3 regions of the Streptomyces sp. NPDC085932 genome follow, and region 3 is predicted to be linked to each of the others. Evidence: riboswitches for the same ligand, from Rfam matches in the RefSeq annotation. Region 3 holds a riboswitch; each other region holds the start of a gene.
What was found. A riboswitch is a leader RNA that binds a small molecule or an ion and turns the genes downstream of it on or off. The one in region 3 is predicted to bind cobalamin.
Positions count from the first base shown of each region.

Region 1: linked by a shared signal. The riboswitch ahead of ACIGAQ_RS02100 ((2Fe-2S) ferredoxin domain-containing protein) and the one ahead of ACIGAQ_RS05560 (energy-coupling factor ABC transporter permease) in region 3 are both predicted to bind cobalamin.
Region 2: linked by a shared signal. The riboswitch ahead of ACIGAQ_RS24395 (ABC transporter substrate-binding protein) and the one ahead of ACIGAQ_RS05560 (energy-coupling factor ABC transporter permease) in region 3 are both predicted to bind cobalamin.

Region 1 covers NZ_JBITSJ010000001.1:498,020-507,915, forward strand. Annotated here, with positions in the region: gene ACIGAQ_RS02070 (pyridoxal phosphate-dependent aminotransferase) at 1-915, opposite strand, end outside; gene ACIGAQ_RS02075 (helix-turn-helix domain-containing protein) at 1,002-1,631, shown strand; gene ACIGAQ_RS02080 (hypothetical protein) at 1,679-2,470, opposite strand; gene ACIGAQ_RS02085 (VWA domain-containing protein) at 2,470-3,735, opposite strand; gene ACIGAQ_RS02090 (IucA/IucC family protein) at 3,780-5,273, opposite strand; gene ACIGAQ_RS02095 (IucA/IucC family protein) at 5,374-6,906, shown strand; cobalamin riboswitch at 6,956-7,081, shown strand; gene ACIGAQ_RS02100 ((2Fe-2S) ferredoxin domain-containing protein) at 7,144-7,542, shown strand; gene ACIGAQ_RS02105 (iron ABC transporter permease) at 7,550-9,622, opposite strand; gene ACIGAQ_RS02110 (ABC transporter substrate-binding protein) at 9,631-9,896, opposite strand, start outside.
Region 2 covers NZ_JBITSJ010000005.1:74,404-84,299, forward strand. Annotated here, with positions in the region: gene ACIGAQ_RS24380 (metalloregulator ArsR/SmtB family transcription factor) at 1-312, shown strand, start outside; gene ACIGAQ_RS24385 (4-hydroxybenzoate 3-monooxygenase) at 315-1,538, opposite strand; gene ACIGAQ_RS24390 (CoA-binding protein) at 1,604-2,032, opposite strand; cobalamin riboswitch at 2,115-2,305, shown strand; gene ACIGAQ_RS24395 (ABC transporter substrate-binding protein) at 2,376-3,395, shown strand; gene ACIGAQ_RS24400 (FecCD family ABC transporter permease) at 3,392-4,444, shown strand; gene ACIGAQ_RS24405 (ABC transporter ATP-binding protein) at 4,663-5,454, shown strand; gene ACIGAQ_RS24410 (hypothetical protein) at 5,511-6,263, shown strand; gene ACIGAQ_RS24415 (histidine phosphatase family protein) at 6,263-6,805, shown strand; gene ACIGAQ_RS24420 (YigZ family protein) at 6,908-7,534, shown strand; gene ACIGAQ_RS24425 (exonuclease SbcCD subunit D) at 7,643-8,806, shown strand; gene ACIGAQ_RS24430 (AAA family ATPase) at 8,803-9,896, shown strand, end outside.
Region 3 covers NZ_JBITSJ010000001.1:1,339,168-1,349,063, forward strand. Annotated here, with positions in the region: gene ACIGAQ_RS05530 (alpha/beta fold hydrolase) at 1-423, opposite strand, end outside; gene ACIGAQ_RS05535 (maleylpyruvate isomerase N-terminal domain-containing protein) at 570-1,226, opposite strand; gene ACIGAQ_RS05540 (amidinotransferase) at 1,397-2,563, shown strand; gene ACIGAQ_RS05545 (ATP-binding cassette domain-containing protein) at 2,582-3,436, opposite strand; gene cbiQ (cobalt ECF transporter T component CbiQ) at 3,433-4,182, opposite strand; gene ACIGAQ_RS05555 (energy-coupling factor ABC transporter substrate-binding protein) at 4,189-4,563, opposite strand; gene ACIGAQ_RS05560 (energy-coupling factor ABC transporter permease) at 4,560-5,261, opposite strand; cobalamin riboswitch at 5,291-5,476, opposite strand; gene ACIGAQ_RS05565 (protein kinase) at 5,554-6,933, opposite strand; gene ACIGAQ_RS05570 (MDR family MFS transporter) at 7,207-8,613, opposite strand; gene ACIGAQ_RS05575 (ABC transporter permease subunit) at 8,610-9,896, opposite strand, start outside.

The sequences.
Region 1 (9,896 bases), 840 kb from region 3:
CAGCAGCCGACCGCCGGGCCCGGTCAGCTCGGTGATGGACTGCCGGCCGCCGAGCGCTGCCTGGATGGCGTACTGGGCGGGCGCGTTGGCGCACAGCCGCATGGAGGCCAGCATGGTCAGCCCCTCCAGGTAGTCCCTGGCGTGCTGCCTGGGGCCCGTGACCACCAGCCAGCCGGAGCGGAAGCCCGCCACGCGGTAGGTCTTGGACAGGCCGCAGAAGGTGAGGACGACCAGGTCCGGGGCGAGCGCGGCGGCCGAGTGGTGCACGGCGTCGTCGTAGAGGATCTGGTCGTAGATCTCGTCGGCGAAGACCATCAGGCCGTGGCGGCGGGCGAGGTCGAGGATGCCCTCGACGATCTCCCTGGGGTAGACCGCGCCGGTGGGGTTGTTCGGGTTGATGATCACGACGGCCCTGGTGCGGTCGGTGATCTTCGCGGCCATGTCGTCGAGGTCGGGGTACCAGTCGGCCTGCTCGTCGCAGAGGTAGTGGACCGCCTTGCCGCCGGCGAGGGTCGTCACGGCCGTCCACAGGGGGAAGTCCGGCGCGGGGATCAGGACCTCGTCGCCGTCCTCGACGAGGGCCTGCACGGCCATCGACACCAGTTCGGACACGCCGTTGCCGAGGAAGACGTCGTCGACGCCGACCTCCAGGCCCAGGGTCTGGTAGCGCTGGGCGACCGCGCGGCGGGCGGAGAGGATGCCGCGCGAGTCGGTGTAGCCGTGCGCCCGGGGCAGCATCCGGATCATGTCCTGCAGGATCTCCTCCGGCGCCTCGAACCCGAAGAGCGCGGGGTTGCCGGTGTTCAGGCGCAGCACGCTGTGGCCGGCCTCCTCCAGCGCGTTGGCGTGCTCGATCACCGGGCCGCGGATCTCGTAACAGACCTCGCTGAGCTTGCTCGACTGCCGGAACTCCATGCGCCGCTTCTCCTCTGCCGACTGTGTCGCTTGGTTTTACCAAGTGGGCGCTTGGAAAGTCCAACAACTTGTCTAGACTGCGTCGCATGCCACCTCGCCGAAGCTACGACCAGTACTGCTCCGCCGCCCGCGCGCTCGACGTCGTCGGCGACCGCTGGACCCTGCTGATCGTCCGGGAACTGCTCGCCGGTCCCCGTCGCTACACCGACCTGCACGCGGACCTGCCCGGCGTCAGCACGGACGTACTCGCCTCGCGGCTGAGGGACATGGAGCGCGACGGCCTGGCGACCCGGCGCCGGCTCCCGCCGCCCGGTGCGGCGAACGTCTACGAACTCACCGCGCGAGGGCGTGCGTTGCTGCCGGTGCTGCAGGCCCTGGGGGAGTGGGGGCAGGACGAACTCGGTGAGCGCCGGCCGACGGACGCCGTACGGGCGCACTGGTTCGCGCTGCCCCTGCTGCGCCTGCTGGAGGGGAAGGAAGGGCTCGTCGAAGTGCGCCTGGAGGAAGGGCGGTTCCATGTGCACGCCGGTGCCGGGGAAGGCCCGGTGTACGGCGACGGACCCGCCCCCGCGGAGCCCGACGCCCTGCTGGTCCTGGACACCGCCACGTGCGCGGCCCTCGGCCGGGGGGAGCTGGACCTGGTGCGGGCGGTGCGCGAGGGCCGGGTCGAGGTGACCGGCGAGGGCACCCTGGCGAAGACCCTCCGCGAGGCATGAGAGAAGGCCCGCACGGGGCGGGCCTTCCGCAAGGGTGTCAGGTCCGGTCAGGCGCCCGGCGGAACGCGGGCCGGGCGGCCCGGGCCGCGGGTCAGGGCGTATCCGGCGACCCCCGCCAGCGCGGCCAGCGCGCCGCCCAGGGCGGTCCACACCCACCGGTCCGACCACCAGCCGGAACTCCAGCCGTCCTCGGGTTCGAGTCCGGCCGGCGCCGCCGCGTCCTGACGCTCCTCCTCGGGCTTCGCCGCGATCCCGGGCACCAGCGGCTCGGCCAGGGAACCGTCCACCGCTGCCGCGCCGCCGACGTCCACGGACTCCACCCGGACCCTGGTGTCCACCGGGAGGCCGAGGTCGGAGGCGGCGACGCCCGTGGCCGTCAGCCGGATGTAGTACGTGCCGGGCAACGGGTCGTTCGCCCACGGCTCGGACCAGGCGCGGACGGTGCGCAGCGCGCAGGCCAGCTCCACCGAGGCCGCGTCCGCCGCCGCCGTGCGCGTCTGGGCCCCGTACCGGCAGGCCTGACGGCGGCGCAGACCGTCGTAGACGTCGATCTGCCAGGTCTGGGAGACGTGGGTGTCCGGCAGTTTCACCGTCGCCCTGACCGTGGGGCGCTGCCCGGTGTCCGCGGGGAACGACCAGTACAGGTAGTCACCGGTGGAGCCGCCGGCCGTGGCCTCCTGCCCCGGCTCGATCCCCGTCGCGGTACGGAAGGAGGTGCCCGCCCGCGTGGGGCCCGCCGAGCCGTCCTGCGAGGGACCCGGTGAGGCGTCGGCGGCGGCCGGGGCGGCCGCCAGGCCCAGGGTCAGCAACGCGGCGCCGAACGCGCGTACTACTCGCATCAGTTGGTCCTCCAGACGGCGACCCGCCAGCGCGACAGCCAGCCCCAGACGAGACCGGCCAGGAAACCGGTCAGGATGAGCACACCCAGCAGCCACCAGCCGCGGCCCAGGCCGAAGGCGGCCACGTCGGCCGCGTCGTCGGGACCGTCCACCACGTCGACGGTCAGCTCCAGCGGCAGGCCGGGCGTGCTCTGCACGCCGGGCGCCGCCGAGAAGGAGTGTGAGACGGCCAGGCAGACCACCTCGGCGGGAGCGTCCTCGTCGTCGCTCCCGGCCTTCGGGTAGCGCAGACCCGTCGAGATCACGTCCGTACGGCCGGTGCCCGCCGCCTCGCCGCGCACGATCTCGCGACCCTTGACCGTGACGGCCCGCAGCAGCACGCCGTAGCCGGGGTTCACGGCCCGGTCGGCCGCCACGCTCACCGACGCGCGCAGCTCCTTGCCCGGCGGGACGTCCACCCGGTACCAGCGCTGCTGCCCGAACCCCTCCCGGTCCGTGTACAGGCCCGCCTTCAGAACCGGTGCCTCGACGCACCGGTCCGCGCCCTCGGCCGGCACCGGCGTCACCACCGGATCGGCCGCCCGGTCCACCAACTCGTTCACCCGGTCGGTGAGTTCGTCCTGGTGCTGCACCGAGGTGTAGGTGCCGCCGGTGGCCTCGGCGATGCAGCTCAGCTGCCGGCTCAGCTTCGCGGTCGGCACCAGGCCGAGCGTGTCGATGGTCAGGCCGATGCCCTTGGCGGCGATCTCGCGGGCGACCTCGCACGGGTCGAGCGGGGCGCAGGTGTCCTCGCCGTCACTGATCAGCACGATGCGCTTGGAGCCGTCACCGCCGTCCAGGTCGTCGGCCGCCTTCAGCAGGGCCGGGCCGATCGGCGTCCAGCCGGTCGGGGCGAGCGTGGCGACGGCCGCCTTCGCCTCGGTGCGGTCGAGCGGCCCCACCGGGTAGAGCTGCGCGGTGTCCTTGCAGCCGGTCCTGCGGTCGTCCCCGGGGTAGTTCGCACCGAGGGTGCGGATACCGAGCTCGACCTCCTCCGGCGTCGCGTCCAGCACCTCGTTGAACGCCTGCTTCGCGGCGGCCATCCGCGACTGCCCGTCGATGTCCCGGGCCCGCATCGAGCCGCTCACATCGAGGACGAGGTCGACCTTGGGGGCGTCCCGGCCCGTGGGTTCACCGGCGGCCGCCCCGGCCGGGACGGCGATCCCGGCGGTCAGGGCGGCGAGCAGGGCACAGGCGCCCGCCGCCAGCCGTGTACGTGTGATCATCGGCGGATCCTATTGATCACTCGGGCCGTCCTCCAAAACGGCAGTCAGCGCAGCGGATTGGGCAGTTCCGCCCACTGGTCCCCGGGTGTCCGCGGCGAGAGCCGCATCAGCGTCAGCGCCTTGGCGGGCAAGGGCTCCGCCCGCAGGGCCGCCAGGTCCGCGGTCTCCGGCAGGTCCCCGGCGGCCGTCCGCAGCGCCGCCGCGAGTGCCCGGCCCGACCCGGCCGTCCCGGCCAGCGCGCCCGCCACCAGGGAGCCGAACAGCTTGCGGCGCAGGACGCGTTCGTCGTCCGTGACCATGCGGGCCGGCAGCTCCGGCACCGCGATGCCGTGCCGCGCGAGGCGCGCCGGGCTGACGCGGATGTCGGCCAGGTCGCGGTAGACCAGCCGCAGCGGCTCGCCCGCCGCCGAGAGGACGACCAGGAGGTTCTGGCCGTGCGCCTCCAGGGCCACCCCCAGCTCCAGCAGCCGCAGGCCGACCGTGAGGGCGAGACGGGCGAAACCGGCCAGCCAGGCGGGGGAACGGGCCAGTTCGGTGGTGGCGAGGGCCGCCACCGGCAGCACGCGCTCGCCGTCGCCGGCGTACGTCTGCGGCGACTCCCGCAGCACGGCCGCGAAGTCGGGGGAACCGGCCGCCGCCGCGCCCAGGGTGCGGGTGACGTGCAGCAGCCCGTCCGTGCGCGCGGCCGGGAGTCCGGCGAAGTCCGACAGCAGCGCGGAGGCGGCCACCGAGGGCAGCGAGATGTCCCGCACCGAGGACGTCAGCCGGGCGCTCAGCGAGGTCTTGACGTGCGGCCCGCCGGGCAGGGCCAGCGTCCGCAGGGACATCAGCGGATGCCCCGGACGGTGTTCCTCGCACGTCCGCTTCAGCACATGGGCCGCCTGCCAGGGGTGCACCGGCAGCACCAGCCGCCCGCCGTCCCGCAGTTCGTCCGGCCACCCGCCGGTGACCAGGCACTCCGCCGCCGGCACCGGCACCAGCCCCAGCTCCACCACCGGCCGGTGCTCGGGCCCGTAGGCAAGCTGCTCGGCGACCGAGAAGCCGGGCCGGGAGCGGCAGGTCGGGTGGAACGGGTGCCCGTCGACGATCCGCTGCTCCCACTCCCAGTCCCGCTCCGGCCACGCCCCCCGCTCGCCCTCCTGCCCCGCCCGCGACAACGCCAGGGAGGCGACGCTGTGCCCGAGTTCGGCCGCGAAGGAGGCGGAGTGCGGCACCCCCAGGGCGGTCACCAGCCGCGCCGGATCGTCGTACTCCGTCCCGTCGAGCCGTACGGCCGTGACGTACGCCCCGGTCGCGTACGGATCCGGCAGCGGACCGTGCAGCCGGCGGCCGTCGGCGAGGCACAGGGTCAGTCCGTCCCGGCCCCGCTCACCGCCCCGCACCCAGGGCAGTGGATCATGGGTCAGGCCGCGCCACAGGCGGGACAGCACGGCCGCCCGGGCGCCGGGCAGTTCGGCCTCGTACCGCGGCAGCAGCCCGGGCCGCACGACGGACAGCTCGTCGGCGACCTCGGTCTCGGCGCAGGGGGGACGGTGCACGGGCGGACTCCTCGGGTACGAATAGGGCGTCACAGCGGAATGGCGACGACCGACATACTGATCATCTCCGCCCGGAACGCTGGAAGGACCGTAGGGACGAGTGGAACGCGTGGACCTCATGCCCCCGCCCGCCGACGACGACTCGGCCCACGGTGACGACCCGGCCATCGGCGATCTCGCCGACGCGTACGCCGCCGTGCCCCTGCTCAACTGCCTGCTGCGCGAGGTCGCCCGGCCGGTGCGCGAGGAGGACGGACACCGCGTCCACCACCTGCCCGGCACGGACCGGCTGCTGCGCGTGCGCGGCAGCCGGCGGCCGGCCGAGCCCGAGATCGAGGAGGCGGGCACCTGGCGGCGCCTCGGCCACGCCGAGCTGGTCGGCCTGGTCGCCGCGGAACTGCGCCGGCACACCGGTCTGGACCACCCCGCTCTGCCCGCCGAGATGACCGACAGCCGGGACGTGGTGGCCGCGCTGCTCGCCGCCCGCGCCGGGACCACCCCGCCCGAGGACCTCTACCGGCGGTCCGAGCAGTGCCTGCTCACCGGTCACACCCACCACCCCGCGCCCAAGGCCCGCGGCGGCGGTCCCGCGGCGGACTGGCTGCCGTACGCGCCCGAGGCGTATGCCCGCTTCCCGCTGGTGCTGCTCGGGCTGCGCGCGGACACCGTCGTGGAGGAGGGTGACACCTCCGCCCTCGACGCCCTCGGCACGGCCCCGCCCGGCTACCGGCTGCTGCCCGCCCACCCCTGGCAGCTCGACCTGGCCGCCCGGGAGCTGGCCCCCGCCTTCGCGGACGGCAGGCTCCTCCGGCTCGGCACCACGGCCTTCCACACCTGGCCGACCGCCGCGATCCGCACCCTCTACGCCCCCGAGCGGGACCTGTTCCTGAAGTTCAGCCTGGACGTGCGCATCACCAACGACATCCGCCGGCTGTGGCGTCACGACCTGCTCGCCCTGCGCCGGACCGACACCGCCACGAGCGCGGCCTTCGCGGCGTACGACGGCCCGCCCGGCTGGCTCGGCGACCGCGGGTACCGCACCGCCGGTTTCGCCTTCGAGGCCCTGGCCGTCCTGGTCCGCGACGGCTTCGCCGGCCGCCTCGTGCCCGGGGCGACGCCGCTGCTCGCGGCCGGTCTCGTCGAGGGCTTCGACGGCAACCCGCTCGACCGGGTCACCGACCCGGAGCCCTGGTGGGAGGCCTATCTGGCGCACGCCGTGCCCCCGGTCCTGGCGGCCTTCGCCGGGCACGGCGTCGTCGTCGAGGCCCATCTGCAGAACACGCTGGTCGCCGTGGACGCCGACGGTGTGCCCGTGCAGGTGCTGTACCGGGACGCCGAGGGCGTGAAGCTGCTGCCGGACGTGGAGCGCGCGGCCGGCTGGGAACGGCTGGTGTACTGCCTGGTCGTCAACCACCTCACCGAGATCGCGGGCGCCCTCGCCGAACGCCGGCCCGGCTTCGATCCCTGGCCCGCCGTCCGCCGCGAACTCGCCCGGCACGACCTGCCGGAGATCCCCGCCCTGCTCGCCTCCCCGGCGCTCCCGGCCAAGACGAACCTGCTGCTGCGCTGGACGGGAGCCGACGGCGCCGACGCACGCTACCTGCCGCTGCCGAACCCGCTCAGGCGGTCCTGACCCCGGCACGGCCCCGTGGAATGATGACCGGCGACAAAGGCGACGGCGGACGAGGAAGCCGGTGTGAATCCGGCGCGGTCCCGCCACTGTGATCGGCGAGCCGGTCCCGAGAGGCCACTGCCCGCGAGCGGGTGGGAAGGCCGGGACCGGCGGCGACCCGAGAGCCAGGAGACTCACGCGGTGGCCTCCTCCACGGACCACCGGGGCGGATCTCCCCGGAGAGAGGGCAGGTGCGGCATGCCCGCGACGCCGGCCGGCGAACCCCTGGACGACCCCCGCGGCGATGCCCCGCCGTGCCGGGTCGTCGTCTGCCGTGACTGCTGCTGCGGCAGCCCCAAGGTGAGAGGCATCGACCACGCGGCCCAGACCGCGCGTCTGCGCGCGGCGGCCCCGGTGCGGATCTCCGACTGCCTCGACGTCTGCGACCAGGCCAACGTCGTCGTCGTGCAGCCCTCCGCCGCGGGCCGGGCCGCCGGCGCCCGGCCCGTCTGGCTCGGCCTCGTCAACGACCCGGCCGCCACCGAGGACGTCGTCGCGTGGGTCCGCGCCGGCGGCCCCGGCGTGGCCCCGCTGCCCGACATCCTCGGACTGTACGTCTTCAGCCCCCGGGCGCGACGGGACGGGGACCGCCCCTGACACCGGTCTAGGCCGCTCTCCGGCCGCGGACCAGCAGCCACAGGAAGTACGGCGTGCCGATCACGGCCGTCATCAGGCCGGCGCCCAGTTGGGCCGGGGCGATCACGGTCCGGCCCAGCAGGTCGGCCGTGCCGACGAGCGCGGCGCCGAGCAGGACGGCGACCGGCACCACCCGCACGTGCCGACGGCCCACCAGGGCCCGGGCCGCGTGCGGCGCGACGAGGCCGACGAAGCCGATGGTGCCGGCCGAGGCCACGGCGGTCCCCGCCAGCAGCACGCCCACCACCAGGAAACCGAGCCGGGCCCGGGGCAGCCCGAGCCCGAGCAGGCGCGGGGTGTCCCCGTCCAGCGAGACGAGGTCCAGCTCGGTGCGCCGGGCGACCGCGACGGCCACCCCCAGGGCCAGCACGAGCGCGACGGGCACGACGTCCGCCGTGGTCCGCCCGTACGTCGAACCGGACAGCCAGGTCAGCGCCTTCGTGGCGTTGAACGGGTCGGTCAGCACGATGAGCAGGCTGATCAGGGCCGTCGACCCGGCGGCCATGCCGATGCCGACGAGGACCAGCCGGCTCTGCCGGTAGCCGCCCCGGGCGGCGAGCCCGAAGACCACCGCGGAGGCGAGCGCCGCACCCGCGAACGCGGCGGCGGCGATCCCCCAGGAACCGGCGGCGGGCACGGTGGTCACCAGCAGCACGGCACCGAGGGCGGCACCGCCCGAGACGCCCAGCACCCCGGGCTCCGCGAGCGGATTGCGCGTCACGGCCTGCACCAGCGTGCCGGCCAGGGCGAGCGCGGCGCCCGCGCACAGCGCCGCGAGCACCCGCGGCACCCGGGTGTCCAGGACGAACGAGACGGCCTGACCGGCGCGTCCCTGCGCCCAGTTGGCGACGTCGCCGAGCAGGAGCTTGCTGTCGCCCAGCAGGGCACCGGCGAGGGCGACCCCGACGACCACCGCGGTCAGGGCGGTCACCGTGACCAGGAACGCCGTCCGGCCGGGGATGCGCAGCCGGTCCGGGGCCTCCACTCCGGCCGTGTCCTTCAGTCGCAGCGCCGTCGCCACCAGGAACACGGCCCCGACCAGGCTGGTGACGATGCCGGTGGGCACACCGACGGCCGTGTCCGCGGGGATCAGGGCCCGCAGCAGCACGTCCGAGCCGAGCACCAGGGCGGCCCCGGCCAGCCCGGCCACGGGCAGCGCGGCCCGCGCGCGGACGAAGCCCCGGAACCGGCGGGCGAGCGGCCGGACCAGGGCGGGCGCGCAGAGCCCGACGTAGCCGAGGGGACCGGCCAGCGTGACGGCCGCCGCGGACAGCAGCGCCGCCAGCACCACCACCGTGACGCGGGTGGCGTGCACCGGGACGCCGAGACCGCGCGCCGCGTCGTCGCCGAGGGCGAGCGCGTCGACCCTGCGGGCGACCAGCAGCAGCCCGGCGACGCCGACGAGCGCGACGGGCAGCATCTGCAGGACACCGTCGAAGCCGTTCTGGCCGATGCTGCCCTGGTTCCACTGGTAGAGGCCCTCCGTCTGCTGCGGGAACAGCAGGAGCAGGCCTTCCGTCAGGGAGTTCAGGCCCAGCGCGAGCGCGGTACCGGCGAGGACCAGCCGTACGATGCCCGTGCCGAGGCCGGACAGGGCGAGCACCACGGCCGCGGCCACCAGCCCGCCGGCGAAGGCCACGCCCGAGGAGGCGAGCAGGGGCAGGGAGACGCCGGTCGCGCCGACCAGGCCGAGCGCCAGGTACGAACCGGCGTTCACCGCGAGGGTGTCGGGCGAGGCGAGCACGTTGCGGCTGACGGCCTGCAGCACGGCGCCCGCGATGCCGAGGACGACACCGACCAGGACGCCCGCGGTCATCCGCGGCAGCCGGGAGGCGATCACCACGGACGCGTCGGCCGGATCGGCCTGCCCGGTCAGGGCCTTGAACACCTGGGCCGGCCCGACGGCGGCGGTGCCCTGGGTGATGTCGACGACCGCGAGGGCGGCGACGAGGAGGACGAGCCCGGCCGTCACCGCGGCCGCGCCCGACCGGGACGGGGCCTCGGGGGGACGGACGGCGGGGGGCGCTTCGGTGACGGCCATGACGGGCGTTACTTCGTCAGCGCGCCGACGAGGGCGTCGATGTACGCCTCCATCGAACCGGGGCCGCCGAACATCCAGATGCCGTCGGGCAGCCGGTGCACCTCGCCCGCCTTCACGAACGGCAGGGAGGTCCACACGGCGTTCTTCTTCAGCTGCCCGGCGAACGGGTTGCTGGCCTTGTCGCCGTCGTTGCCGATATAGGCGAACGCGGTGTCCTTCGGCAGCGCCGTGAGGCCCTCGACGTCGGTGGTGCCGAGGCCGTAGGCCGGGTCCC
Region 2 (9,896 bases), on a different contig from region 3:
AGCCCGGGCGAGGAGCAGTTCGCACTCGCGGCCGAACTCCTCGCGCTGCTCGGTGACCGGACCCGGCTCGCCCTGCTGCACGCCCTGACCGGGGGAGAGGCCGACGTCACCACGCTCACCGAGGCGTGCGGGGCGGCCCGCCCGGCGGTCAGCCAGCACCTGGCGCGCCTGCGGCTCGCGGGCCTGGTGAACACGCGGAAGGAAGGCCGCCGCGTCGTCTACTCACTGCGCGACGGCCATCTGCGCCGCTTGGTGGACGAGGCGCTGAACGTGGCCGACCACCGGCTCGGCGACCACCCCGCGCACGACTGAGGTCAGTACCGCGCGGCCGTCCCCAGGTACTGCTCGGCGAAGGCGGCCGCCGCGGCGGGCGAGGTGAACAGGCGGCGCAGCCGGGCCAGGGTGGTGCCCGCCCGGAACGGGTCGCCCGCCGCCGTGCCGTGGTACACCTCGGACAGCCACTGGGAGAACTCCTGGTAGTCCCACACGCGCCGCAGACACGCCCGGGCGTAGCCCGCCAGGCCGCCGTCGTCGCCCCTGGTCAGACGGTCCGTCAGGGCGTCGCCCAGCAGGAACGCGTCGTGCAGGGCGAGGTTCATGCCCTTGGCGGCGATGGGGGCGACCAGGTGGGCCGCGTCGCCGGCGAGGTAGAGCCGACCGTGCACCAGGGGCTCGACCACGTAGTCGTGCATGTCCAGCACGCGCTTCTCGATCAGCCGCCCCTCCGCCAGCGGCGGCGCACCGGACGCCCCGAGCCGCTCCCGGAGCTCCGCCCATACGCGCTCGTGCGGCCAGTTCTCCGGATCGTCGCCCGGCGGGCACTGCAGGTAGTAGCGGGTCACCTCGGGGCTGCGCGGCATCTGCCCGGCGAACCCGCGGGCGTGACAGCCGAACAGCACGCAGTCCGTGGACGGCGGCGCCTCGGCGAGCAGCGCCAGCCAGCCGATGCCGTAGTCGTGCCGGGCGATCCGGACCCGGTCCGGGGGCAGCGACGCCCGGGTCACCCCGCGCGCCCCGTCGCACCCGGCGACGAACTCCGTCCGCACCACCCGCCGTTCGCCCGTGTCCGGGCAGACGTACGACACCGAGGGCCGGTCGGAGTCGAGGTCGTGGAGCCGTACGTCCCGGACGCCGAAGCGGATCGCGCCGCCGCGCACGTCGGCGTACTCCCGGACCAGGTCCGTCACCAGCAACGGCTGCGGGTAGACGAAGTGATGGCTGCCCGTCAGCTCCCCGTAGGGGAAGCGGTAGCGCTCCCCGTCGAAGCGGAACTCGCACGCGCTGTGCAGCTCCGCCCGGTCCAGCAGGTTACGGGCGAGACCACGCTTCTCCAGGCCGCGCACGGCCCATTCCTCGATGACCCCGGCCCGGGGCCGCTGTTCGACGAACTCCCGGGTCTCGGTCTCCAGGACCAGGCAGTCCACCGAGGCGGCCCGCAGGATGTTGCCGATGGTCAGCCCCGCGGGGCCGGCGCCCACGATCACGACCGGGAAGCGGGGTGGGGCGCCTGGGCCGGCGGGCGGCGGGAGCTCGGTCATGCCGCTCATTATGGAGGCCGGGCCCCGCGGACGGGCACGTTCGGGACGCCCGTCCGGCAAGCGCCTCAGGAACCCTGAGCGCCGTCCCGGCCGAGCCGCGGGATCTCGATCGCCGGGCAGCGGTCCATCACCATCTCCAGGCCGGCGGCGCGGGTGCGCTCGTACGCCGCCTCGTCGACGACGTCCAGCTGGAACCAGACGCCCTTGGCGCCCTTGGCGACCGCCTCGTCCGCGACCGCCCCGGCCAGCTCGCTGTTCACGAACACGTCCACGACGTCCACCTCGAAGGGGATGTCCGCCAGGCTCGCGTACCCCTGCTCGCCGTGCACCGTCTCGGCCTTCGGGTGCACCGGCACGACGCGCTTGCCGAAGCGCTGGAGCACGGCCGCGACGCCGTACGCCGCGCGCTGCCGGTTCGACGACAGGCCCACCACGGCCCAGGTGTCGCCGAGCTCGTTGAGGATCCTGCGGACCGTTGCCTCGTCGCCGTACACCGGCGGCCTCCTCGGAACGTCGTGAACGAAGTGCTGTCCCGGCAACGACGCGGGACGCGCGGTGATTCCCGCGCAGGCGCCGTGATAGCTTGCCGAGGCCAGTCGAACCCATGTACGTGGGTCAGGGAATCCGGTGCGAATCCGGAACTGACGCGCAGCGGTGAGGGGGACGGGCGGGGCCTCGGCCACTGGACTCCTGCACGGACGTCCGGGAAGGCGCTCCGTTCCGGGTGAACCCGAGTCCGAAGACCTGCTGGCGGCCCCCGCGGCCGGTGCGCGGCGGGGGAGCACCGTACGACCGGGCTCCGCGATCGGGCCCTCGACGACTGAGGACTGGTTCCCCGTGCCCCTCGCCCCACCCGCCCGTGCCGCCGTCCTGCTCGCGGCCGGCTCCCTGCTCCTGACCGGCTGCGGCGACACGAAGCCCGCCTCCGCGAAGGCCGCCTCCGTCTCCCTGCGCAACTGCGGTCACGAGGTGCGGGTCGACGCCCCGCCGCGGCACGCCGTCTCCCTCAACCAGGGCACCACCGAGATCCTGCTCTCCCTCGGTCTCGCCGACCGCCTCGCGGGCACGGCCACCTGGACCGACCCCGTGATGAAAGGGCTGGAGAAAGCCAACGCGCGCGTGCCGCGCATCGCCGACGACAACCCCTCCTTCGAGCGGGTCCTGGACGCGGACCCCGACTTCGTCACCGCCTCCTTCGTCTCCACCCTCGGCCGGGGCGGCGTCGCCACCCGCGAGCAGTTCGAGAAGCTCGGCGTCCCCACCTACGTCTCCCCGTCCGACTGCGCCGGCAAGGACAACTCGGGCGGCGGCGACGGCGCCCGCGACAAGGCACTCGGCATGGACACCGTCTACGGCGAGGTGCGGGACCTCGCGGCCGTCTTCGGCGTGAAGGAACGCGGCGACGAGCTCGTGGCCTCCCTCCGGCAGCGGATGGAGAAGGCCACCGCGGGTGTCGACGCCTCCGACGTGACCCTCCTGTACTGGTTCGCCAACTCCGAGTCGCCCTACATGGCGGGCTGTTGTGGGGCGCCCGGCATCATCACCCGCTCCCTCGGTGCGAAGAACGTCTTCGACGACACCCACGAGGAGTGGCCGCAGATCAACTGGGAGACGGTCGCCGACCGCGACCCCGACGTCCTCGTCATCGGCGACCTGACCCGCAAGTCGCAGACCGCCGAGTCGGCCGCCCGGAAGATCGCCTTCCTGGAGTCCGACCCGGTCACGAGGAACATGACCGCGGTCCGGCACAAGCGGTACGTGCTGCTCAGCGGGCAGGCCATGAACCCGACCATCCGCACGGTCGAGGGCGTGGAACGAGTCGCCGCCGGTCTGCGCCGGTTCGGGCTGGTGAAGTGACCGCCCCGGGCCTGCCGGACGCCGGGGCCCGGCGCCGGCGCGGGGCCGGGCTCGCCCTGGGCGCCGCGGGGGTCCTCGCGCTCGTCGCCTCCCTCGCCGTGACCCTCACGATCGGGCCCGCCGACATCCGGGTCGGTGACGTGTGGTCGGTCGTGGCGGCCCATCTCGGCCTCGGCAGCTCGGGCCTGACACCGATCCGGGACGGCATCGTCTGGCAGCTGCGGCTGCCGCGCACCCTGCTCGCCGCCGTGTGCGGGGCCGGACTCGCCGTGTGCGGCGTGGTGATGCAGTCGCTGCTGCGCAATCCGCTCGCCGATCCGTTCGTGCTCGGGGTCTCCTCGGGCGCCTCCACCGGCGCGGTCCTCGTGGTCGTGCTCGGCGCGGGCGGCGGTGCCGTCTCCGTCTCCGCGGGGGCCTTCCTCGGGGCCCTGGTCTCCTTCGCGCTGGTGCTGCTGCTCAGCCACACCCTGGGCGGCACCACCGACCGGGTGGTCCTCGCCGGGGTCGCGGCCATGCAGTTGTTCTCGGCGCTCACGTCCTTCGTGGTGATGACCTCCGCCGACGCCGAGACGACCCGGGGCGTGCTGTTCTGGCTCCTCGGCTCGCTCGGCGGCACCGGCTGGACCGACGTGTGGCTGTGCCTGGCCGTGCTGGCCCTGGCGCTGGTGGTGTGCCTCGCGTACGCCCGGACCCTCGACGCCTTCGCCTTCGGGCAGGACGCGGCGGCCGCGCTCGGGGTGTCCGTGGCCCGCACCCGCCTGGTACTGCTCTGCGTCACGGCCCTGCTCACGGCGGCGCTGGTCAGCTCGGCCGGCGCCATCGGCTTCGTCGGGCTGGTCCTGCCGCACGCCGCGCGGGCGCTGGCCGGGCCCGGGCACGTCCGGCTGCTGCCGGTCACGGCACTGGCCGGTGCGGTCTTCCTGGTGTGGGTCGACACTCTGGCCCGGACCGTGCTCGATCCGCGCGAGGTGCCGGTGGGTGTGGTGACCTCGCTGATCGGGGTCCCGGCGTTCGTGGCGGTGCTGTACCGGACCCGGAGGACACGGTGAGCGGGGCGGAGGCGACGGCGGGCAACGCCGACGGGCGGGCCGAGCGGCCCGGCGACCGTGCCGTCGGGCCGGAGGCCGGGCGGGCCGACCGGGTGGACGGTGCGGACGGTGGGGAAGGGCTGTGGGCCGACCGGGTGGACGGTGCGGACGGTGGGGAAGGGGTGCGGGCCGACCGGGTGGACGGTGCGGACGGTCTGGAAGGGCTGCGGGCCGACCGGATGGACGCGGCGGACAGTGTGGACGGGCTGCGGGCCGAACGGGTCGGGCGCCGGACCGACGGGCGTCTGATCCTCGACGACGTCGTCCTCGCGCCGGAGCCCGGCTCCACGCTCGGCGTCCTCGGCCCCAACGGCTCGGGCAAGTCCACGCTCCTGCGGCTGCTGGCCGGGCTGCTCGCGCCGACCGCGGGAGTCGTCACGCTCGACGGGAGCCCACTGGGCGACCTGCCCCGCCGCACGGTCGCCCGCCGTCTCGCCGTCGTCGAGCAGCACGCGGACACCCAGGTCGAGCTGACGGTCGAGGACGTCGTACGGCTGGGCCGCATCCCCCACCGGCGGGCCTGGGCCTCCGCCTCGGCGGACGACGAGCGCGCCGTACGGGCCGCCCTGGAGCGCACCGGCCTCGCCGACCGGGCCGGCCGGCGCTGGCACACCCTCTCGGGCGGCGAGCGCCAGCGGGTCCAGATCGCCCGCGCGCTCGCCCAGGAACCGCGCGAGCTCCTCCTGGACGAGCCCACCAACCACCTCGACATCCACCACCAGCTCGGCCTGCTCGCCCTGGTCGCGCGGCTGCCGGTCACCACCGTCGTCGCGCTGCACGACCTCAACCTCGCGGCGATGTACTGCGACCGGGTCGTCGTGCTGAGCGCGGGCCGGGTCGTCGCGGGCGGGACCCCGGCCGGCGTCCTCACGGAGGAACTGATCGCCGAGGTGTACGGGGTGCGGGCCGCCGTCCGGACGGACGGTCCCGACGGGCGCCCCCACGTGCGGTTCCTGGGCACGCTGGACTGAGCGACGGCCGGCCCGGGGCCCGGGCGGGTACGCCGGGGTGACCGAAAACGGCGCGCATGACTGCGCGTCCGCGCCCGCCCGCCTACGCTCGCCTCGTGCTGCGCATCATCGACGCCCGTACCGGCGAGCCGGCCGACGCCGCCCCGGCCCGCCGGGGCCTGACGCGAGTCGAGGCGCACGCGCCCGGCTCCGACCCGACACACCTGCGGGTGCTGCTCGTCGCGGACCTCCTCGCCCGGGCGCTGGAGATCGGCGGCACGCCCGTGTGGGCCCTGCTGACCGGCGGTCACCGCCAGGCCGAGCTGCTCGCCCGGGCCACGGCCCTCGGCATCCGCCCCTTCGAGGACAGCCACGACGTCGGCGCCGGCCTCGGCGAGGCCCAGGCCGTCCACGTCGCGGCCGAGGGCGGGGCGGCACCGGACGGGGTCCGGATCGCGGTCGCGCCGGTGCGGCCCGGTCCGCCGGACCCCGCCGACCCCGCGGTCCTGCGGCTCGCCCTGCTGACCCGGCACCACAGCGCCGGCGTCCCGCTGGACGAGGCCGCCTTGGCCGAGGCCGCCGCCACCCTCGCCCGCTGGCGCACCGCGGTCGCGCGGTGGGCCCGCAGCCCGTCCCGGCCCGTCCCGGACGACGTGCGAAGACGCCTGCGCCACGCCTGGGAGGACGACCTGGACGTGCCCGGGGTGCTGGACGTGCTGCGCCGGGTGGAGAGCGACCCGGACCTGCCGGACGGCGCCCGCTTCGAGACCTACGCCCACGCCGACCGCCTCCTCGGCCTCGACCTCACCCGCGACCTGGGGAGCTCCTGATGATCGACCGTGCCGGTACCGGTCCGCTGCGCCGCCTGGTGGTGCTGCGGCACGCCAAGTCCGCCTGGCCCGTGGACGTCGCCGACCACGAACGCCCGCTGACGCCCCGGGGCCGCCGTGACGCCCCCGCGGCCGGACGGGCCCTGGCCGAGGCCGACTGCCTGCCCGACCTGGCCCTGTGCTCCACCGCCGTACGCGCCCGCCGCACCTGGGAACTGGCCGCCGCCGAGTGGGGCACGCCCCCGCCGGTCCGCCACGACCGCCGCCTGTACGCCGCCGGACCCGCCGGCCTGCTGACCGTGGTGCGCGAGGTGCCCGCCGAGGTGGAGACGCTGCTGCTGATCGGCCACAACCCCGGCCTGGAGGAACTGGTCCTCGCCCTCGCGGGCGACGGCCTCGACGACACCCTGGAACGGGTCCGCACCAAGTTCCCCACGTCGGCGATCGCCGTCCTGTCCTGGCGCGGCACGACCTGGCGGGACCTCGGCCCCGGCACGGCCCTGCTGACGTCGGTCACGGTGCCCCGGGGCGCGAAGAAGTAGCCGCCGTCCGGCGGACGGCGCGGCCGTGGCGCACTCCCGGCCGCCGCATGCGGACGGTACCGGCCGGGCCGCCGCCCCTGACCAGGGGCTTAGGCTGGCCCGATGCAGGACGAATACCGCACGGTCGCCCACGCGGGCGTGCACGAGACCGAGGTCAACCGCTCCCGGTTCCTGTGCGCCCTCGCGCCGGCGGCCACCGAGCAGGAGGCCCAGGCGTTCATCGCCACGGTCCGCAAGGAGCACGCCGACGCCACCCACAACTGCTGGGCCTACGTCATCGGCGCCGACGCCTCCGTCCAGAAGGCCTCCGACGACGGCGAACCCGGCGGCACCGCCGGCGTCCCCATGCTCCAGATGCTGCTGCGCCGCGACATGCGGTACGTCGTCGCCGTCGTCACCCGCTACTACGGCGGGGTCAAGCTCGGCGCGGGCGGTCTGATCCGGGCGTACGGCGGGGCGGTCGGCGAGGCCCTGGACGCCGTCGGCACCCGCACCCGCCGCAGGTTCCGCCTCGCCACCGTCACCGTCGACCACCAGCGGGCCGGGAAGCTGGAGAACGACCTGCGCGCCGGCGGCCGCCAGGTCCGGGACGTGCGCTACGCCGAGGCGGTCACCATCGAGATCGCCCTCCCGGACACGGAGGTCGCGCCCTTCCGGGCCTGGCTCGCCGACGTGACCTCCGGCACGGCCCGCTTCGAGCCGGGCGGCGAGGCGTACGGAGACGCCTGACGTTCCACCCCGAAGCGGTCATAAGGGGCGCGCCGGTGGCGGGAGATGACGGTCGATACGGGAGTAACCGCCCGTGCTGTCAGGCCCGGCGGATAGTCTCGGGGGATCATGAGACTGCTGCACACTTCCGACTGGCACCTCGGCCGGGCGTTCCACCGGGTCAACATGCTCGGGGCCCAGGCCGAGTTCATCGCCCACCTCGTCACGACCGTGCGGGAGCGGGGCGTGGACGCGGTGCTGGTGTCGGGAGACGTGTACGACCGGGCGGTGCCGCCGCTCGCCGCGGTCGAGCTGTTCGACGACGCCCTGCACCGCCTCGCGGACCTCGGCGTGCCGACGGTGATGATCTCCGGGAACCACGACTCGGCCCGCCGGCTGGGCGTCGGCGCCGGCCTGATCGGACGGGCCGGCATCCATCTGCGCACCGAGCCGTCGGCCGCCGGCACCCCGGTGGTGCTGTCCGACGCCCACGGGGACGTCGCCCTGTACGGACTGCCCTACCTCGAACCGGCCCTGGTGAGGGACGAGTTCGGGGTGGAGAAGGCGGGGCACGAGGCCGTGCTCGCCGCCGCCATGGACCGGGTCCGGGCCGACCTCGCCGGCCGCGCCCCCGGCACCCGCTCCGTCGTCCTCGCGCACGCCTTCGTCACCGGCGGCGAACCCAGCGACAGCGAGCGGGACATCACCGTCGGCGGCGTCGCCGCGGTGCCCGCCGGGGTGTTCGACGGCGTCGACTACGTGGCGCTCGGGCATCTGCACGGCTGCCAGACCCTCACCGACCGCGTCCGCTACTCCGGCTCCCCGCTGCCCTACTCCTTCTCGGAGGCGGCGCACCGCAAGAGCATGTGGCTCGTCGACCTGGCCGCCGACGGCTCCGTCACCGCCGAGCGCGTCGACTGCCCGGTGCCGCGCCCCCTGGCCCGCATCCGGGGCGCCCTGGAGGACCTCCTCGCCGACCCGGAGCTGGCCCGGCACGAGGAGGCGTGGGTCGAGGCGACGCTCACCGACCCGGTCCGCCCGGCGGAGCCGATGGCGCGGCTCACCGAGCGCTTCCCGCACACGCTCAGCCTCGTCTTCGCCCCGGACCGGGCCGAGGACGACCCGGAGGTGTCCTACGCCCGCCGCCTCGCCGGCCGCAGCGACCAGCAGATCGCCGAGGACTTCGTCGCCCACGTGCGCGGCGCCGGACCCGACGCGCACGAACAGGGCGTCCTGCGCGACGCCTTCGACGCGGTGCGGTCCGACGAGGCCGTACGGGAGGTGGCCCGGTGAGGCTCCACCGGCTCGCGGTCACCGCCTTCGGGCCCTTCGGCGGCACCCAGACCGTCGACTTCGACGCGCTGTCGGCGGCCGGGCTGTTCCTGCTGCACGGGCCGACCGGCGCGGGCAAGACGTCCGTCCTGGACGCCGTGTGCTACGCCCTCTACGGCTCGGTTCCCGGGGCCCGGCAGGGCGGCGGGCAGGGCACCACCCTGCGCAGCGACCACGCCGCCCCGGCCACCCGCACCGAGGTCACCCTCGAACTGACCGTCGCCGGACGCCGTCTGGAGGTCACCCGCCAGCCGCCCTGGGAGCGTCCCAAGAAGCGCGGCACGGGCACCACGGTGGACAAGGCCCAGACCTGGCTGCGCGAGTACGACGCGGCGGCCGGGACCTGGAAGGACCTCAGCCGCTCCCACCAGGAGATCGGCGAGGAGATCACCCAACTGCTCGGCATGAGCCGGGAGCAGTTCTGCCAGGTCGTGCTGTTGCCCCAGGGCGACTTCGCGCGGTTCCTGCGCGCCGACGCCGAGGCCCGCGGCAAGCTGCTGGGCCGCCTCTTCGACACCCGCCGGTTCGCCGACGTGGAGAAGCGCCTCGCCGAACGCCGCCGGGCCACCGAGACCCGGGTCCGCGACGGCGACGCCGCCCTGCTCGCCGACGCCCACCGCATGCAGCAGGCCGCGGGTGAGGCCATGGAGCTGCCGGAGCTGGCCCCCGGCGAACCCGGGCTCGCCGAGGCCGTGCTGAGCGCCGCCGCCGTCGCCCGCAGCACCGCCCGGGAGCAGCTCACCGTCGCCGCGTGCCGGCTCGCCGCCGCCGAGTCCGCGCAGGCCGCCACCGGCCGTGCCCTGGACGACGTCCGCGAACTCGCCCGGCTGCAGCGCCGGTTCGCCGACGCGCGGGAGAAGGCGGCACGTCTGGAACAGGGCGCCGACGCGTACCGTCAGGCACAGGCGCTCATGGAGCGGGCCCGCAAGGCCGAGGCCGTGGCCCCCGCCCTGGACCTGCGGGAATCCGCCGAGGCCGAACACCGCCGGGCGGCCGACGCCGAGGCACGCGCGCGTGCCCTGCTGCCCGAGCGCTTCGCCGCCGAGGGCGC
Region 3 (9,896 bases):
CTCGTCGATGTCCTCGGTGCTGAAGCCGCCGCGGTAGTCCCCGCTGTCGATGTAGCAGGGGGAGGGCGTCACCATCACCAGGGCCCCGATCCGCTCCGGCGCGGCCTGGGCGGCGAGCACGCCCACCATGGCGCTGACCGAATGGCCCACGAACACCACCTGCCGCAGGTCGAGTTCCTCGCAGACCTCCACGACGTCGCGGGCGTAGCCGTGGAGCGAGGAGTACCGCTCCTCGGTCCACGCCGAGAGGTCCGACCTGCCCGAGCCGACGTAGTCGAACAGCACCACCCGGTAGCGCCGCGCCAGGACCGGCACCACCAGGCGCCACATGTTCTGGTCACAGCCGAACCCGTGTGCCAGGAGCAGCACGGGGGCGTCGTCGGGGCCGGTGACGTTCACGTGGTTCCTGCGGCGGATGTCCATACCGGCCATGCTCCCACCTCGCCCGGAGCCGTTCGACGGGGGGCCGGACGAGGGACCCGAACGGCCGGGCCGACGATCGGGCAGCCGGGGCGAAGCCCTGGAACAGCCGGCTCGAAGGCCCTGAGGCGACCGTGGCGGAAGCCCGGTCAGCCGAGGTACAGCGGGAACCGCGCGGCCGCATCGCCGAGCGCGGCCCGTTCCGCCCCGGTCGGCTCCCGCCTGCCCGTGCCGATCAGCAGCGCGTCCGCATCGGAGAAGGACGCGGGGAACGCACGGCCCGCGATCCGCTCCAGCAGCTCTCGGGACCGGCTGAGGGTCGCCGCCGGGGGCTGCTGCGGGTCCGGGAGGTGGGCGATCAGGTCCAGGTGGTGCAGCGTCCACTCCAGCACGTACACCGAGAGGTAGTCGGCCACCGTGAGCACCTCGTCGCGGGTGCCGACCCGGCCGGCCGGATCGGCGAGCGCAGCGGCACGGCCCGCGGCGGATCCGACGTCGTCCAGGTGGAACTTCAGCAGGTGCGGCTCCTGGTAGGCGGCGGCCAGCCGGACCGTCAGCGCGTCCAGCGGGTCCTCACCGGTCGGCGGGGTGCCGGAGACCTCCCAGTAGGTCACGGCGTCACGGGTCGGTTCCCGCCGGGACGGCGTCGCCAGGGTGATCAGGACGTCCTGCGCGTCGATGACCAGGTGACACACCAGGTCCCGCACCAGCCAGCCGGCACAGCCGGACGGGCGCGCGAAGTCCTCGTCGGAGAGATCGGCGACGGCCGCACGCAGCGCCGTCCAGGAGATCGAGAAGAGATCCACCTCGGCAACGTAGTGAAGTGCCCGAAGCTGGGCAACCGTAATGCACGGCCGGCCCGCCCGCGCGGGCGTCGATGCCCCGTGCGACGGCTGACGGCACACCCCGGCGGGCCGCCTCGCGCCGCGTCCCCGCGCGGCGCCCAACGAAGCTTGCGACCGGAAGAGTGGTGAGCATGGCGGTCACACACGGTCCCGGAACAGCCACCGCCGCCGGCGAGGCCGCGAAGCACCCCGCCGCGGCCGGCCCGAGCGCGGAACACCTCGCCCGGCCGGTCAACTCGCACAACGAGTGGGACCCGCTGGAGGAGATCATCGTCGGGCGTCTGGACGGGGCGACGATCCCCTCCGGCCACCCGGTGGTCACCTGCAACGTGCCGCCCTGGGCCGGGCGCCTGCAAGGCCTCGCCGCGGGCTTCCGTTACCCGCGTCTGCTCGTCGAGCAGGCCCAGCAGGAGCTCGACGGCTTCGTCGCGCTGCTGGAGTCCCTCGGTGTCACGGTCCGCCGCCCGGACGCGGTCGACCACCGGCGCCGCTTCGCCACGCCCGACTGGTCCTCGCGCGGATTCTGCAACACCTGCCCGCGCGACAGCATGCTCGTGATCGGCGACGAGATCATCGAGACGCCGATGGCCTGGCCGTGCCGGTACTTCGAGACGCACTCCTACCGGCCGATCCTCAAGGACTACTTCCGGCGCGGCGCGCGCTGGACGTCGGCGCCCAAACCGCAGCTGACCGACGAGCTGTTCGACCCGGACTTCCGTGTCCCGCGGGACGGCGAGCCCATGCGGTACATCCTCACCGAGTTCGAACCCGTCTTCGACGCGGCGGACTTCGTCCGGGCGGGCCGCGATCTGTTCGTGACGCGCAGCAACGTCACCAACGCGATGGGGATCGACTGGCTGCGCCGCCACCTCGGCCCCGGGTACCGCATCCACGAGATCACCAGCCGCTGCCGTACGCCCATGCACATCGACACCACGTTCGTGCTGCTCGCCCCCGGGAAGGTGCTGGTCAACCCCGAGTACATCGACCCCGGCCGGCTGCCGGACGTCCTGGACGGCTGGGACGTGCTGGTCGCGCCCGAACCGGACCCGATCGACGAGCGGCTGCTCAAGGTGACGTCGATGTGCGGCAAGTGGCTCAGCATGAACGTGCTGATGGTCGACGAGAAGCGGGTGATCGCCGAGCGGCACCACACCGGCATGCTGCGCGCCCTGGAGCGGTGGGGTTTCGAGCCGATCCCGTGCGACCTGCTCCACTACGCCCCGTTCGGCGGCTCGTTCCACTGCGCGACCCTCGACGTCCGGCGCCGCGGCGAGCTCCGCTCCTACGTCGACTGACCGCACCGCGGCGGGAGTTCAGGCCCCGGAGGCCGCCGGCCGACCGGCCGCCAGGGCGGCGAGTTCTGCGGGCGTGCGCGGCCCCGGCCGGTTGCCGGTCAACAGCCCCTGGGCGCGCAGGAGTTCCGTGACGGCGGCGCCCCACGGCAGCCGCAGTCCCGCCGCGCGCAGGAGATCGGCGCGGGCCAGGACGGTGGCCGCGGGGCCGGTGCGGACGCCGGACGGGGTGAGGAGCGCCGCGTCGTCGGCCCAGGCCAGCGCGAGGTCGACGTCGTGGGTGGCCATCACCACCGTGGTGCCGCCGGCGCGGAGCCCGTCGAGCGTGGTGAGGAGCCGTTCCTGGCCGTCGGGGTCGAGCCCGGCCGTCGGCTCGTCCAGGATCAGCACCCGGGGCCGCATGGCGACCGCGCCCGCGATGGCGGTGCGCTTGCGCTGCCCGTAGGAGAGCAGGTGGGTGGGCCGGGCGGCCAGGGCGGTGATGTCGAGGGCGGCGAGCGCCTCGGCCACCCGCGCCCGGACCTGCGCGTGATCCAGGCCCAGGTTGAGCGGCCCGAACGACACGTCCTGTTCCACGGAGGCGGCGAACAGCTGGTCGTCCGGGTCCTGCACCACCAGCTGCACGGCCGTCCGCAGCCGCGTCAGGCCCTTGCGGTCGTAGGTCACCGGCCGCCCGTCGACCGTCAGCCGGCCCTCGTCCGGCTTCAGTCCACCGCTGAGCAGGCGCATCAGGGTCGTCTTGCCGCTGCCGTTGCGGCCGAGCAGTGCCAGCGCGCGGCCCTCGTGGATGTCGAAGTCGAGGCCGCTGAGCACGGCCGGGCCGTCCTCGTAGCCGAAGGACGCGCCCCGCAGGGCGACGAGGGCGGGCTCGCTCATGTCAGCGGCCTTTCCAGGATCAGGGCGAGGGCGGCCAGCGCCCCGAGCAGGGCGCAACTGGCGGCCGTGAAACGGGCGGAGACCCGGGCCTCGGGCACCAGCACGCGCAGGGTGCCGTCGTAGCCGCGCCCGGCGAGCCCGGTCTGGAGGCGGGCGGCCCGGTCGAAGGACCGGACGAACGCGGTGGCGCCCAGGCCCGCCAGGGAACGCCACTCCGCCGCCCGGCTGGTGTGCCCCAGGCGCGCGGCCTGGGCCTCCCGGACCCGGCGCACGGAGTCCAGCAGCAGGAAGCTCATCCGGTACGTCACGAGCGCCACGTCGACGACCGGCGCGGGGATCCCGGCCCGTACCAGGCGCGGCAGCAGGTCGGACAGCGGCGTCGTGAAGGCGAACAGCAGCACGCCCAGGGAGGCCGCCGAGGTGCGCAGCAGCAACTCCCCGGCCCGGACCGGCCCGTCACCGGCGAGGGAGACGAAACCGTCCGGCCCGCCGACCTGGACGAGCAGTGTGAGCGCGCCGGTCACGCAGAAGCCCAGCGGCACCCGGTAGGCCCGCCACAGCTGCCGGCCCGGCACGCCCGCCGGCCCCAGCAGCAGCACCAGGGCCGCCACCAGCACCAGGGCCGCGCCCGGCCACGGCGGCAGCGAGATCGCGAGCACCGTGAGACCGAACCCGAGCACGGCCTTGTCCACGGGGTGGCGGCGGCGCCAGCGACTGCTGTGCGCCGCCACGTCGATCGGCAGCACGCGGACTCAGTCCCGCCCGTCGGCGGACTTCCCGCCCGCGCCGGCGAGCACGCTCCCGGTGTCCCCTTCCCGCTCCAGCGCCCGCTGCTCACCCTGCCGCCGGCCCCGGCGCAGCCCGAAGTAGTAGGCGAGGACACCGGCGCCGAGCGCCGCCTGGAGGGAGAACAGGGCCGACTCGATCTCCCCGGACGGTGGTTCGTACAGCGGGGAGAACCACGGCTCGTAGTCCGGCTCGATCTCGGTGATCGCGGTCTCGGCCTCGCCGTCGGCGCCCGCGAACGGCTCGTCCTTGTGGTCGCCGAGACCGAGGGCGAGCGGCAGCACGGCGAGGGCGGCGACGACGGCCAGCAACAGCAGGTTGATCTTCGTGTTCCGGCTCATCGGGCCACCGCCTCCGCCTCGGTCCTCGACCCCTTCGTGTTCGGCAGCACGCCCAGCCGGGCCAGTTCGCCCCTGCTGGACTGCACCAGCAGCCGCATCACGAGCACCGTCAGCAGCCCCTCGCTGACCGCGAGCGGGATCTGGGTGACGGCGAAGATGGACCCGAACTTGCCGAGCGCGCCCAGGAACCCACCGGCCGGGTCGGGGAACGCCAGGGCCAGCTGCACGCTGGTGACGCAGTAGGTGGACAGGTCGGCGACGAACGCGCCGGAGAAGACGGCCACCATCAGCGGCACGTCGTACCGGCGCAGCAGCCGGTAGACGGCGTACCCGGCCCAGGGGCCGACGATCGCCATGGAGAAGACGTTGGCGCCGAGCGTGGTGAGCCCGCCGTGCGCCAGCAGCAGCGCCTGGAAGAGCAGGGTGATCGTGCCCAGCACCGCCATGATCGGCGGCCGGAACAGGATGGCCCCCAGGCCGGTGCCGGTGGGGTGGGAGCAACTGCCGGTGACGGACGGCAGCTTCAGGGCCGACAGGACGAACGTGAAGGCGCCGGAGGCACCGAGGAGCAGCGTGCTCTCGGGGTGCTCGCGCACCTCACGGGTGAGTGACCGGACTCCGTGGACGACGAACGGCGCCGACGCGACGCCCCAGGCGGCCGCGTGCACCGGAGGCAGAAAACCCTCGGCTATGTGCATGGCTCAGCAGACCCTCTCCAGCACCTCGTGGATGGTTGACGCGCCTTGGCCGGTCTCCTGGCTGACGGGTACCACCGCCCGAACTCCGCCTTCCCGGGTCACGAGGACCCAGTGGCTGCCCGCGAGGGCCGGAGCCGGACTTCCCGATTCACAGTGGCGAGGGCCGCACCGGCATCACACCGGATTTCCCGTTCACCAAGGCGTGGTGACAATAAGGCCGCGATAAGGGCGATGACAAGCCGCCCCAGGGGGCGCGCGAGGGGCGCCCGCTCGCACACCGGCGCAGACCCGTTCAGTCGTCGCCCTCGTCGTCCTCGTCCTCCCCGCCGTCCACGGGACCCCGGGGAGGATGCGGCTTCGGCTGCTCCACCTGTTCCGCGCCGCCCCCGCTCGTCTCCCGCTCCGGGCCCGGCGGTTCGGGCGCCGGCTCGGAGGGAGCGCCGGTCTCGGGTGCCTCGGCGGACGGAGTGACATCGGCCACCGTACCCACGGTCGACGTCCCGCCGTCCTGCGCGGTGGAGGCGAGCGGGTCGGCCGATGCCCGCGGCTGCGGGTCCGAGGGCGAGGCCGGGCTGCTCGCCGAGGGCGAGGCGTCGGGTTCGGTGCCCTTCGTCGCGGTGTCGTCGGGCGAGAACCAGACCATGCCGAGGTACATCGCGGCGAGGAAGAGGGCCGCGGCGGCGGCCGTGACGGCCAGGCGCGAGCGGTGGTCGGGGCCGCTGCGCGGCGCCGCGCGGCGGGCCCGCCCGCCCGGGGCGGTGCGCGCCCCGGTGGGCAGCGCGTAGGTGGCCGGGGCGCCCCTTCCGGCCGGCGCGTGGGCCGCGGTGTTCGCCCGGGCCGGTGCGTGCGCCGACGGCCCCGGCGGCGGCGAGGACGCCGGGCGCGTGGCCTCCGGCAGCGGCTCGGGCCGCCCCTGCCAGGCGCCGCCGGCGAACCACTCGGCGGCCTGCTGGGCCGACGGCCGGTCCTCGGGCTGCTTGGCGAGCAGTCCCAGCAGATAGTTCTCGAACGCCGGCGGGAGACCGGCGACGCCGAGTTCGCGGGGCGGCACGGGAGCGGCGTCGAGATGCTGGTGGAGGAGCGCGACGGCGGTGTCGGCCTGGAACGGCGGGCGGCCGCTGAGCAGCTGGTAGAGCACGCACCCCAGGGAGTACATGTCCGAAGCGGGGCCGGCGGGCTGCCCCAGGGCGCGCTCGGGTGCCAGGTAGAGGCCGGTGCCGACGATCTGCCCGGTCGCGGTGAGCGCCGCGCCGGGGTCGTCGAGGAAGCGGGCGATGCCGAAGTCGCCGATCTTCAGGGTGCCGTGGGGGTCCAGCAGGAGGTTGGCGGGCTTGATGTCGCGGTGGACGATGCCGTGGGAGTGCGCGGCGGCGAGGCCCGCGGCGGCCTGGGCGGCGAGATCCGCCACCCGGCCGGCCGGGAGGGCGCCCGACGCGGCCAGCACCCCCGCGAGGCTGTCGCCGTCGACCAGTTCCATCACCAGGTACAGCCGGTTGTCGTACTCGCCGAAGTCGAGCACGCCGACCAGGTTCGGGTGGTTGAGACGCCCGGCGGTCTGCGCCTCCAGGCGGAACCGGGAGGCCGCCGTGGCGTCGGTGTCCTGGGGGAGCAGCAGCTTGACGGCCACCGCCCTGGCGAGCGTCTCGTCGTACGCCCGCCAGACCTCTCCCATTCCACCGCGCCCGATCTCAACATCCAGCCGGTAGCGGCCCGCTAGCAGCACTCGTCCTCGTCTCATGCAGGTGGGAAGTCCGTCGCCGCGGCCCGAACTCCCCGTGTCCGCACGAGGGTTGGTGGGGGGTGCCACAGCCGGCCCAGGATACTGGCGCCGGATGATCATTGTGCTCCACGCCGGAGTCCCCGGACGCCACCGCCCCGGAAGCGCCGGGGCGCGTGCGACGTCGCACTCCGCGTGACGCGTCCACGCGCGCCGGCGGGGGCCGGATCACTCCCCGCAGGCCGTCCCCACGCCCTTGCTTCGCCCCGTCCGGCCCGCCTGCCGCTCCCGGTCCGCCCGGCCCTCCCCGTTCTCATGGCGCCCTTGGCCGTCCCGCTCGTCCCCGTGCGGCAGCAGCGCCACCGCCAGGGCCGGTACGGCCGCGAGGACCAGCCACGGCACGGCCGCCGGCAGCCCCAGGTCGAGCAGGGACCCGGTGGCCGCGCTGCCGGCCAGCACGATCAGGCCCGAGACGGAGGACAGCGCGCCCATGTACAGGCCGATCCGGCCCTCCTCGGCGAGGTCGGGCACCCAGGCCCGCGCGGCGGGCACCACGAGCATCTGCCCGACGGTGAGCAGGACGACGAAGCCCGCGGCCGGCAACAGCCCCGCGACGCCCGTCCAGCCGGCCGGGCGGGCGGCGGCCACCACGGCGAAACCGGCCGCGATCAGCAGCAGCCCGGCGGCCATCGAGCGGCGCAGGTCGAGCCGGTCGCCCGCCCAGCGGGTCACCGGCAGCTGCGCACCCACCACGAGGACCGACGACAGCGCGAACAGCCAGGACAGCGGCGCCTGGGAACCGGCCGCGCGCTGCACCTCGTCCGGCAGGGCCAGATACAGCTGGTTGTAGCCCAGCAGGTACGTGCCGTACGCGCAGCACAGCGCCAGGAACCGGCGATTGCGCAGCAGCACGCGCGCTCCGCCCCGCTCCACGGCGCGGATCCGGCCGGGGATGTGCTGTGGCATCAGCCACAGGTGCCCGGCGAGGACCAGCACGAAGACCGCCGCGCCCGCGAGGCAGGCCGTGCGGAAGTCGACGGCGAGCAGCAGCGCGCCGAGCAGCGGCCCGGCGAAGGCGCCCACCTGCCCCGCCACACTGAACAGGGCCAGGACCCGGGTGCGCGGGCCGTGCCCGTCCTCCTCCCACGCGACTGCCTGGCGGGCCACCTCGGACTCCACGGCCGGGGAGAACAGCGCGGCGGCGAAACCGATCACCAGCACCGCCCCGACCACGGCCCAGGTCGCCTCCGCGTACCCGAGCCAGGCGAACCCGGCGATCCGCAGCGCGCAGCCGGCCAGCACCACCGGCCGCACGCCCCAGCGGTCGACGAGCCAGCCGCCGACCACGAACAGGCCCTGCTGGCTGAAGGTGCGCAGCCCGAGCACGAACCCGACCAGCCAGCCCGCCATGCCGATCGCGGTGCCCAGGTGCTCGGCGAGGAACGGCAGCACGGCGTAGAAGCCGAGGTTGAAGGCGAGTTGGGTCAGGACCAGCAGCCGCAGCAGCGGGGGGAGGCCCGCCCACAGGCGCCGGGTGCTCTCGCGCGGGGCGCGTGGTGTCGCGCCGCCGGTGGTCGCGCTCCGGGGCGCCCGGCGGGCCCGCCGGGCCAGGACGCGGGAGATGAGGTCGGTCATCGTTCGTCCGTCGGTGAGGCGGAGGCCGGGGCAGGGGCCGTGGCCGGAGCCGGGAGGGGGCCGGGGCGGCCCGGGCTCTGCCGTGGCACCACGGGACGGGACGGCTGCGGGGGCGGACCCGTCCGCCCGGCGGGCCGTCCGCGCCGCCCGGGCAGGCGTACGCCCCCGGCGGCCGTCACCGCCAGCGCCCCCAGCAGGGCGAGCACGGCCGCGGGGAAGAGCAGGGCCCAGGGGGCGCGTTCGGCGTAGGGCCGGTTCTCGGAGAGCAGCAGGCCCCACTCGGGCGACGGCGGCTGGGCGCCCAGCCCGAGGAAGCCGAGCGCGGCCAGTCCCAGCGCGATGCCGGGCAGCCGCAGCAGCGCGTGCCGGGTGACCGGGCCCAGCACCGCCGGCAGCAGTTCGCGCCGCAGCAGGTACCAGCGGCCGGCGCCCAGCGCCCGGGTGGCGGCCAGGTGGGTCGTCGCGCGCTCCTGACGCAGCAGCGCGGAGGCGTGGGTGGCCAGCGGGGCCCAGGCGACGACCCCGACGGCGAAGGCGGGCGTCCAGGGACCGGTGCCCGCCACACCGGCGGCGAGGAGACCGGCCAGGGCGGGCGGCACGGCACTGACCGTGTCGGCCATCGGCCCGGACAGCCGCGGCAGCAGCCCCAGCAGCAGCCCGGCCACCAGCGCGGCGGCGCTCACCGCGAGGGCGGTGCCGAGAGTGGTCAGCGCGCCGTGGGCGACCCGGGCGAGCACGTCCCGGCCGAGCGCGTCCGTGCCGAACGGGTGCGCCGGGGACGGCGCCTGGAGCCGGGCGAAGGTGTCCAGGGCGAGCGGATCGCGTGGCAGGCCGAGCCCGATGACGCCGGCCAGGAGTGCCGCGTACAGCAGGGGGAGGGCGCGGGGCGCCGGCGGGGCGGGCCGGTGCAGGGAGTGCAGTGCGCCGGCGCGCAGGGCGGGCCCGATCAGCGGCCGGGCCGCGAGCCGGGCGAGCAGTCCGGCGGCGGCCGCGAGCAGGAGCAGGGCGAGGGTGCCGGTCTGCAGCACGGGCAGGTCCTGGGCGAGGGCGGCGTGCAACGTGAGCCGGCCGAGGCCCGGGATGTCGAAGATCTGCTCGACGGCGACCGAGCCGCCGGTCAACCCGACGACGAACAGACCCAGGTTGGGCAGCAGTCCGGGCACGCAGCGGCGCACCGCCTGCCGCGCCAGCGACGCCGCGGGGATGCCGCGCGCGGCCGCGGCCGACGCCCACGGCTCGGCGAAGGCGCCGGGCAGCAGGTCGTCCAGCATCCGCCCGAGGAC